2 regions of the Thioclava kandeliae genome follow, and region 2 is predicted to be linked to the other one. Evidence: riboswitches for the same ligand, from Rfam matches in the RefSeq annotation. Region 2 holds a riboswitch; the other holds the start of a gene.

Region 1 (4,224 bases), on a different contig from region 2:
CAATCTCGTATTCGGCCTTCACATACCACGGCTCGAGATCGCTATATTCGATAGGCCAGTCGCGGCCCACGCCATAGGTGGACTGCATCTTGAAATCATCGGGGATGAAGCGCCATGTCGCGCCGCCCCAGTGCCATGTCGAGCCGCCCACCAGTTTGAGGAAGTTGGCGATCATCGGGAAGTCGCCATCATTCTCGACATAGTCATGCGAGGCCGACGTATGCGCCCAGGGCTCGTCCGGATAGGGGCCGTTATAATCGGTGCGGCGGGGAGAATTGCGGAAGGCTTCGATCAGACGCCAGCGCGGAATGCGCACGCCCGCCTCGAGCATCAGAACGGATTTGCCTTGCTTGGCCAGCTCGTAGGCGGCATTCGCCCCTACCGTGCCGGAACCGATGACAATCACATCGGCATCATAGTCATTAGCCATTGGGTATAGTCCAGATTTCTAAAATAGTTACAGCGCGATCACTTGATGTCGTCAGCGGTGGGCGGCTCGGCCCAGTAATTCTGCTTGTGCTGCGAGTAGGTCGGGATCGGAGTGGTATTGCCGGTGGGCTTCCACATCAGCGCATCGCGATAGGTGACGAATTTCGCGTCATCCTTTTCCTGCGACGGATCGGGCGTGCCGGTATAGCCCAGATACCAGACGGCGGTGATCGTGGTCATGGTCTCGCGCAGATCCTGATCGGGACTGGTTGCAAGGAAGGCGTCGATATCCTCGACATCGGCGGATTTGATCGCATCCGACAGGGCAACGACCTTGGTGTCGAAGCTCGGATCCAGCTCGACCAGCTGGTCATAGGCGCGCTCGACCAGCTTGGGGTCGAAGCCCTTCTGCCGGGTCACGAAAGCGCTGATCGTGCCAAAACCCGCCACCCCGTCCGCGGTGGCCGCCATTGCACGGCTCATGCCCAGTCCGGCGCCCGATGCCGCCACAAATCCCGCGACCGCAGAGGTGATCAAGAAGTTGCGTCGGTCCATGCCGGAAAGCTCTTTCGATGCAGCCGGAGCCTCGGCTTTATCGGTGCGACATTTGGTCTTGTTCAAAACGTGACACTCCTCACTAATATTTCAGATAGGCCGCGTCGCGAAATGGCTGGACCGTGAAACAGTGCGGCTTCGGGCAAGCAAATTTCGAGTCGGGCTTTTGTATGCGTTTGTATGCAAACCATTGGCGTTGATCATGTGCGTGCTTATGAATGGTGTATTCCGGAAACAGCTATAATGGCGCATTATCTCCCGCTGGCGTGAAAATCCTTGAAAACGGTCGATTATGCTCGGTCTTGAATGGCGCTCAATGCGCCTTCGGGTAACCTGCCGAGGCACAGGTAACGCTACGTCGCGCTCTGGCTGCCAGAAATTCGTCGCGTGGCATCGCTTGACCTCGGCGGGGGAGGATGCAAAACCACCTCACCGGTATCCGCGAGGATATAATAGGGAATCCGCACCGCTCCGGCGGCAACCGGAACTGCCCCCGCAACTGTAGGCGAAGAGCGCCTTTGCAACACCACTGGGCCATCGGTCCGGGAAGGGCAAAGACGCGTTGAGGCGCCAGTCAGGAGACCTGCCGGCCTGAAGATGTTAACCGGACGGGGTGTGTCGGTAGGGCAGGCGGGGTCTCCGGCCCCTGTCCTTTATGGCGCTTTCCGCTCCTTTCGATAGGACGGAACTGATGAAATGCATGATACTGGCCGTGGCCTCATTGCTGGGTGCGGTCTCGGCCTCCGCGCAGACGCATTATCCGCTGCAAATAGAAAATTGTGGTCGTAAGGTCCGCTTCGAGGCGGCCCCCGAGCGCGCGGTGACGATCGGTCAGTCGGCCACCGAGATCCTCTATTCGCTGGGGCTTGCGGATCGGGTGAAGGGCACCTCGGTCTGGTTCAACAAGGTGCTGCCGCGCTATGCCGAGGTCAATGCACAGATCCCGCGTCTGGCCGATAATGATCCGAGCTTCGAGAGCGTCGTGGCCCGTAAACCCGATCTGGTTGCCGTGCAATATGAATGGCATGTCGGTCCCAATGGTGTGGTGGGCACCCGTGAGCAGTTCGCAGATCTGGGGATCAATACCTATATCCTTCCCGCCGATTGTGACACCAAGGACAACAGCACCGGCGGCGATGGCACGCGGGTAGGCGCCTTTGATCCCGTGCAGGTCTATAAAGGCATCCGCCAGCTGGCCGAGATCTTCGATGTCGCCGACAGGGGCGAGACGCTGGTCGACGATCTGCAGGCGACCGAGGCGCGCGCCGTGGCACGGGCCAAGGCGCTGGATCTGCCGAAGGGCTTGAAAGCGGCCTTCTGGTTCTCCTCCGCCGATATCGCGCTCGATCCCTACATGGCGGGCCAGCTTGGTGCGCCGGGCTATATGATGCGCGCGCTCGGCCTTACCAACGTGGTGCAATCCGACGAGGAATGGCCCACGGTCGGCTGGGAGAGTATCGCCAAGGCCGACCCCGATGTGCTGGTGATCGCCAAGATGGACCGCCGCCGTTTCCCCGCCGATGATGTCGAGGAAAAGCTGAAATTCCTGCGCAGCGATCCGGTGACGCGGCAGATGAAAGCGGTGCGCGAAGGGCATATCGTGGTGATGGACGCCCATGCCATGAGCGCGACCCTGCGCACGATCTACGGGCTCGACAGCCTGTCCGATGCACTGGCGGGTATGACTTTCCAATGAGCCGGAAGGCGCTTTTATGGGGTGCGGGGCTGATCGTTCTCGCGCTGACCCTGCTGGCCGGGGCGGCCATTGGCGAGACGCGGCTGCCGCTGGCTTCGGTCGCGAGGGTGCTCGCCAACCATCTTTGGCAGGCGGGCTATCCGGTGGACCGGATCGATGCGGGTATCATCTGGTCCTACCGGCTGCCCCGCGCGATTGTGGCGGCCAGCTGCGGGGCGGGGCTGGCGCTGACAGGGGTCGTGCTTCAGGCGCTGTTGCGTAATCCGCTGGCCGATCCCTATCTGATGGGGCTCTCGGCGGGCGCTTCCACCGGCGCGGTGCTGGTAAGTATCGCGGGGTTCGGGGCGGGGGCGCTCAGCATGTCGGCAGGCGCGCTGATCGGGGCGCTTGCGGCCTTTGCTGCCGTGGTTGCGCTGGCTCATGCCATCCCCGGCACGGCGCGCGGCACCAGCGGGGCGGCCGCGATCATCCTTGCCGGGATTGCAGGTAGCCAGATGTTCAATGCGCTCACCGCTTTCATCATCGCGCGCTCGGCAAATGCCGAACAGGCGCGCGGTATCATGTTCTGGCTGATGGGCAACCTCTCGGGCGTGCGCTGGGAGGATGTGCTCCCCGCCGTTGTGGTGACCTGCCTCGGCGCGCTCGTCTGCCTCTGGCACCGCCATGCGCTCGATGCCTTCACCTTCGGGGCCGAGAGTGCGGCATCGTTGGGGGTCAATGTGCCCAAGACGCGCGGGATCCTGATCACCGCGACCGCGGTGATGATAGGGGTTTTGGTGTCGAAAGTGGGTGCCATCGGTTTTGTCGGGTTGGTGGTGCCCCATGCGATGCGCTTTCTGGTGGGCACCCGCCACCAGCGCCTTGTGCCGGCCTCGGCGCTGGCGGGGGCGGTGTTTCTGGTTCTCGCCGATATTGTCTCGCGCATCATTGTGCCGGGGCAGGTTCTGCCCATCGGGGTGGTGACCGCGTTGATCGGGGCGCCCGCTTTCGCGCTGATCCTGATGCGAGGGGCGCGCTGATGGTGCTGCGCGTGGAAAACCTGCAGGCTAAGGCGCATCGGGTCGAGATCCTGCACGGGATCTCGCTGACGGTCGGGGAGGGTGAATATCTGGGGCTGATCGGGCCGAACGGCTCGGGAAAGTCTACGTTGATGCGGATGATGGCGGGTTTGGGAAAGCCTTCTGGGGGCAGGGTGCTTTGGCAGGACAGGCCGCTGGCAGAACTGGGCGCGCAGGTGCGGGCCCGCCAGATCGCGCTGGTCGAACAACAGGCCGAGACCACCGACCGGCTGCGGGTGCGTGAGGCGGTCGAGCTGGGGCGTATCCCCTTCCTGTCACCCTTGCGGGGCTGGAGCATGCGCGATAGCGAGGCGGTGACCCGCGCCCTCTCGGCGGTCGATATGGCAGGGCGCGAGGACCGGTTGTGGCACACGCTTTCGGGAGGCGAGCGCCAGCGGGTCCACATCGCCCGCGCATTGGCCCAGTCGCCTGCGCTTTTGCTGCTTGACGAGCCCACCAACCATCTTGATATCCGCCACCAGCTGG
Region 2 (4,224 bases):
AATATTGCCCGACCGCGCTCCGAGCGTGCCCAGCCATGCCGCACGGAACCCGTCCTCACCGAACATCCCGTGCAGATAGCTGCCCATGATCCGGCCATCGGGCGAGATTGCCCCTTCGGGCACGCCCGCGATCATCGCAAAGGGCCTTGCACGATCAGGCCCGTCACTACGCCCGATATGGATCTCGTAGCCCGAGAATCCGCATCCCGTCGGTGCATGGAGGGCCTCCACCCGTGTCAGGCGCTTGTCCTCTACCATCACCGTTTCGATATCGAGAAACCCCAGACCGGGATCGCTGCCCGCAGGCCCTTCAAGCCCGTGCGGATCATGCACGACACGCCCCAGCATCTGGTAGCCACCGCAGATCCCGAGGATCCGCCCGCCACGCCGCACATGCGCCTGCAAGTCCACTTCCCAGCCCTGCGCGCGCAAAAAGGCCAGATCGCCACGGGTGGATTTGGAACCGGGAATGATCACTAGATCGGTATCACCGGGCAGGGGCTGGCCCGCCCGCAAAATGCTCAGCGACACATGCGGCTCCTGCATCAGCGGATCGAGATCGTCGAAATTGGCAATCCGCGAAAGCCCCAGACAGGCCACCCTGAGCCCCGAGCCACCCGAGGCATTCGGCAAATCCAGCGCATCCTCGGCCGGCAGACGGCCAGCCTCCGCAAACCACGGCAAAACGCCAAAACCGCGCCAGCCCGTGCGCGTCTCGATCATTCGGTAACCCTCGTCAAACAGCCGCGGATCGCCACGGAACTTGTTGATGAGAAATCCTGCGATCCGCGCGCGGTCGCCCGCGCCGAGCACGGCCTGCGTCCCCACGATCTGTGCGATCACCCCGCCACGATCGATATCTCCGGCCAGCACCACCGGCACATCGGCCGCGCAGGCAAAGCCCATATTGGCAATGTCATTCTTGCGCAGGTTTACCTCGGCAGGACTACCCGCCCCCTCGACGATGACCAGATCATGCGCGGCCTTAAGGCGCGCGAAACTCTCTAGAACCGGCGCCATCAGGGACGGTTTTAACGCGGCATAATCGCGCGCCTTCACGGTCGCCCGCCGCTTGCCCTGCACGATCACCTGCGATCCGGTCTCGCTCTCGGGCTTGAGCAGGATCGGGTTCATATCGACCACAGGCTCCACTCCGCAGGCCATCGCCTGCAAGGCCTGCGCCCGCCCGATCTCGCCACCATCCACGGTAACGGCGGCATTGTTGGACATGTTCTGCGGCTTGAAGGGCGCAACGCTCAGCCCGCGCAGCCGCGCCGCCCGACACAAGCCCGCAACCAGCATGGATTTTCCCACATTCGAGCCCGCGCCCTGGATCATCAGCGCCTTCATGATGCCATACAGTCCATGGGGAAGGGCCGAGGCACCGCATCTCGACCGTGCCATTGGCAGCTGGCTGCGGGAGATGCGGTGCGCCCACCTTCTGCCACCATCGGGACCCTGCCGAGTGAGGCAGCACCTTTATCGCGCAACATCGTTAATTTTGCCTTGTTTTCCATTGTCCGAAAATATCCCGGGGGTGAATTGCGCCCGAAGGCGCAAGAGGGGGCAGAGCCCCCTTTTCAGAACTCGACGCCCCTCTGGCCCTTGATGCCTGCGCGGAACGGGTGTTTCACCAGCGTCATCTCGGTCACCAGATCGGCCAGCTCGATCAGCGGCTCCTTGGCATTGCGCCCCGTCAGCGCCACATGGGTCATGGCGGGCTTCTCGTCGCGCAGGAACGCCACCACCTCGTCGATATCGAGATAGTCATAGCGCAGAGCGATATTGATCTCGTCAAGCAGCACGAAGCGGATCTCGGGGTCGCGGATCAGCTCCTTGGCCTTTTCCCAGCCACGCTTGGCCATCGCCACATCCCGCGCGCGGTCCTGTGTCTCCCAGGTAAAGCCTTCGCCCATCGCATGGAACTGGCACAGACCGGAGAAGTGCTCCTCGATCAGACGCCGCTCGCCGGTATCCCACGCGCCCTTGATGAACTGAACCACCGCACAGGGCATCTCATGGGCGATACAACGCAGGATCATCCCGAACCCTGCCGAGGATTTCCCCTTGCCAGCGCCGGTATTGACGATGATCAGGCCCTTCTCGCCCTCTTTCGTCGCCATGATCTTGTCGCGCGCGGCCTTTTTCTTGGCCATCTTCATCGCGTGGCGGTCCTCGGTGGCGGCGTCCTGATCCGGCATTCCTTCGGGGGCGGTCTCGCTCATGGGGGATCTCCTTCCTTGACAAAGCGCGGGCTTGCGCGTCTTTTAAGCGCGCACACAGGTTCCTGTTTATGACAGGTGAAAAGGGAATGCGATAGGGGACGGGATCCTCAAGCGCAGCCGCCCCCGCGACCGTGACCGAAGAGGTGGCAGGCCACTGGACAGATCCGGACCACCGGATCCCTCCGGGAAGGCGTCATCGGCAGGCAAGGCCCTACAGCCCGCCTGACTTCGCAAGCCGGGAGACCTGCCTGTGGCGAAAGACAAGGACGGGCGATCGGGGTGTGTCGCAGCGGGAAGAGGGTCAGAACCTTGTGGTTCCGGCGTTCGACCTTTGCTATGCGCAGCCCGAAGAGGGAGAGCATATGAGCAATGTAACGGTCACGATCTGCACCACCTGCCGCCGCACGGGCGATGACACGAGCCCGCGTCCGGGTGCGCGGCTGCGCGATGCGGTGGCGCAAGCCTGCATTGACGGTGTGAAGGTCAGGGGGGTCGAATGCCTCTCCGCCTGTTCGCGCTCCTGCTCGATGGTGCTGTCGGGCGGGCCGGACCGCTGGAGCTATATCTATGGCGATCTCGACCCCGCCACCCATCTCGATGACATTCTGGCGGGCATCCGCGCCTATGGCGAGACCGCCGATGGTCTGGTGCCGTGGCGCGCGCGTCCCGTTGTCTTCCGTAAACAATCCATCGCGCGTATACCGCCGCAAAACGATCCGCAGGAGTGATCCATGAGCAATCTCGCAAAAGTGCCGGTGACCATCGTCACAGGGTTTCTGGGGGCGGGCAAGACCACGCTGATCCGTCACCTGATGCAAAACCCGCAGGGCAAGCGTCTGGCCGTTCTGGTCAATGAGTTCGGGACCGCGGGTGTGGATGGCGATATCCTCAAATCCTGCGCCGACGAGAACTGCCCCGAGGACAATATTCTGGAACTGGCCAATGGCTGCATCTGCTGCACTGTGGCCGATGAGTTCATCCCGACCATCGAGCGTCTTCTGGCGCTGCCCGAGATGCCCGATCACATCCTGATCGAGACCTCGGGTCTGGCGCTGCCCAAACCGCTTCTGAAGGCATTCGAATGGCCCGCGATCCGCTCGCGGATCACCGTCGATGGTGTGGTGGCGCTGGCCGATGCCGAGGCTGTGGCTTCGGGTCAGTTTGCCCCCGATCTCGCGGCGGTCGATGCACAACGCACCGCCGACCCCTCGCTTGAGCACGAGACGCCGCTCTCCGAGGTCTTCGAGGACCAGATCGCCTGCGCCGATATCGTGCTTCTGTCGAAGGCCGATCTTGCGGGCGAGGAGGGTCTGGCCCGCGCCCGCGCCGTGATCGAGGCCGAGGCGCCGCGCAAGCTGCCGATCCTGCCGATGTCCGAAGGCGTCATCGATCCGCAGGTGATCCTGGGGCTCAATGCGGCCGCCGAGGATGATCTCGAGGCGCGCCCCTCCCATCATGATGGCCATTTCGACCACGAGCATGACGATTTCGATACGATCGTCGTGGACTTGGGCGAGATCGAGGATGTTGCCGCGCTCGAGGCGCGGATGGTCGCCATGGCGGGCGATTTCAATATCCTGCGGATGAAGGGCTATCTGGCGGTCAAGGGCAAGCCGATGCGCTATCTGGTGCAGGCCGTGGGCACGCGCCTGCGCGGCCAGTTCGACCAGCCTTGGGGGGCACGCCCGCGCGCCTCACAGCTGGTGGTGATTGCCGAGCATGACCATATCGACCGCGCCTCCATCGAGGCGGCGCTGGGTCTGGCGGTGGCCTGACCGATGCATGTGGTCTTTCGCGAAACGCATGGGCTGGACCAGTCGGACCAGCCGCAGGATCTGGGACAGAGCCCTGCCGATCTTGTTGTGCTGTCCTTCAGTGACAGCGACCTCGGTGCGTTCGCGGCGGGCTGGAAACGGGCAGGGACGCTGCCGAGCCTGCGCCTTGCCAATCTGGTGGCGCTGAAACATCCGCTCTCGGTCGATACCTATCTCGACCAGAC

The links. Region 2 has a riboswitch for cobalamin ahead of VSX56_RS06535 (DUF1636 family protein). Riboswitches for the same ligand answer to the same signal wherever they lie in the genome.
Region 1: linked by a shared signal. The riboswitch ahead of VSX56_RS11885 (ABC transporter substrate-binding protein) and the one ahead of VSX56_RS06535 (DUF1636 family protein) in region 2 are both predicted to bind cobalamin.

Annotation. Positions count from the first base shown of each region.
Region 1 covers NZ_JAYWLC010000008.1:153,232-157,455, reverse strand. The annotation lists gene VSX56_RS11895 (GMC family oxidoreductase) at 1-430, opposite strand, end outside; gene VSX56_RS11890 (sugar dehydrogenase complex small subunit) at 469-1,050, opposite strand; cobalamin riboswitch at 1,401-1,589, shown strand; gene VSX56_RS11885 (ABC transporter substrate-binding protein) at 1,673-2,680, shown strand; gene VSX56_RS11880 (FecCD family ABC transporter permease) at 2,677-3,699, shown strand; partial or broken gene VSX56_RS11875 (ABC transporter ATP-binding protein) at 3,699-4,214, shown strand.
Region 2 covers NZ_JAYWLC010000004.1:79,002-83,225, reverse strand. The annotation lists gene VSX56_RS06545 (cobyric acid synthase) at 1-1,350, opposite strand, end outside; gene cobO (cob(I)yrinic acid a,c-diamide adenosyltransferase) at 1,581-2,225, opposite strand; cobalamin riboswitch at 2,265-2,491, shown strand; gene VSX56_RS06535 (DUF1636 family protein) at 2,507-2,953, shown strand; gene cobW (cobalamin biosynthesis protein CobW) at 2,957-4,000, shown strand; gene cobN (cobaltochelatase subunit CobN) at 4,004-4,224, shown strand, end outside.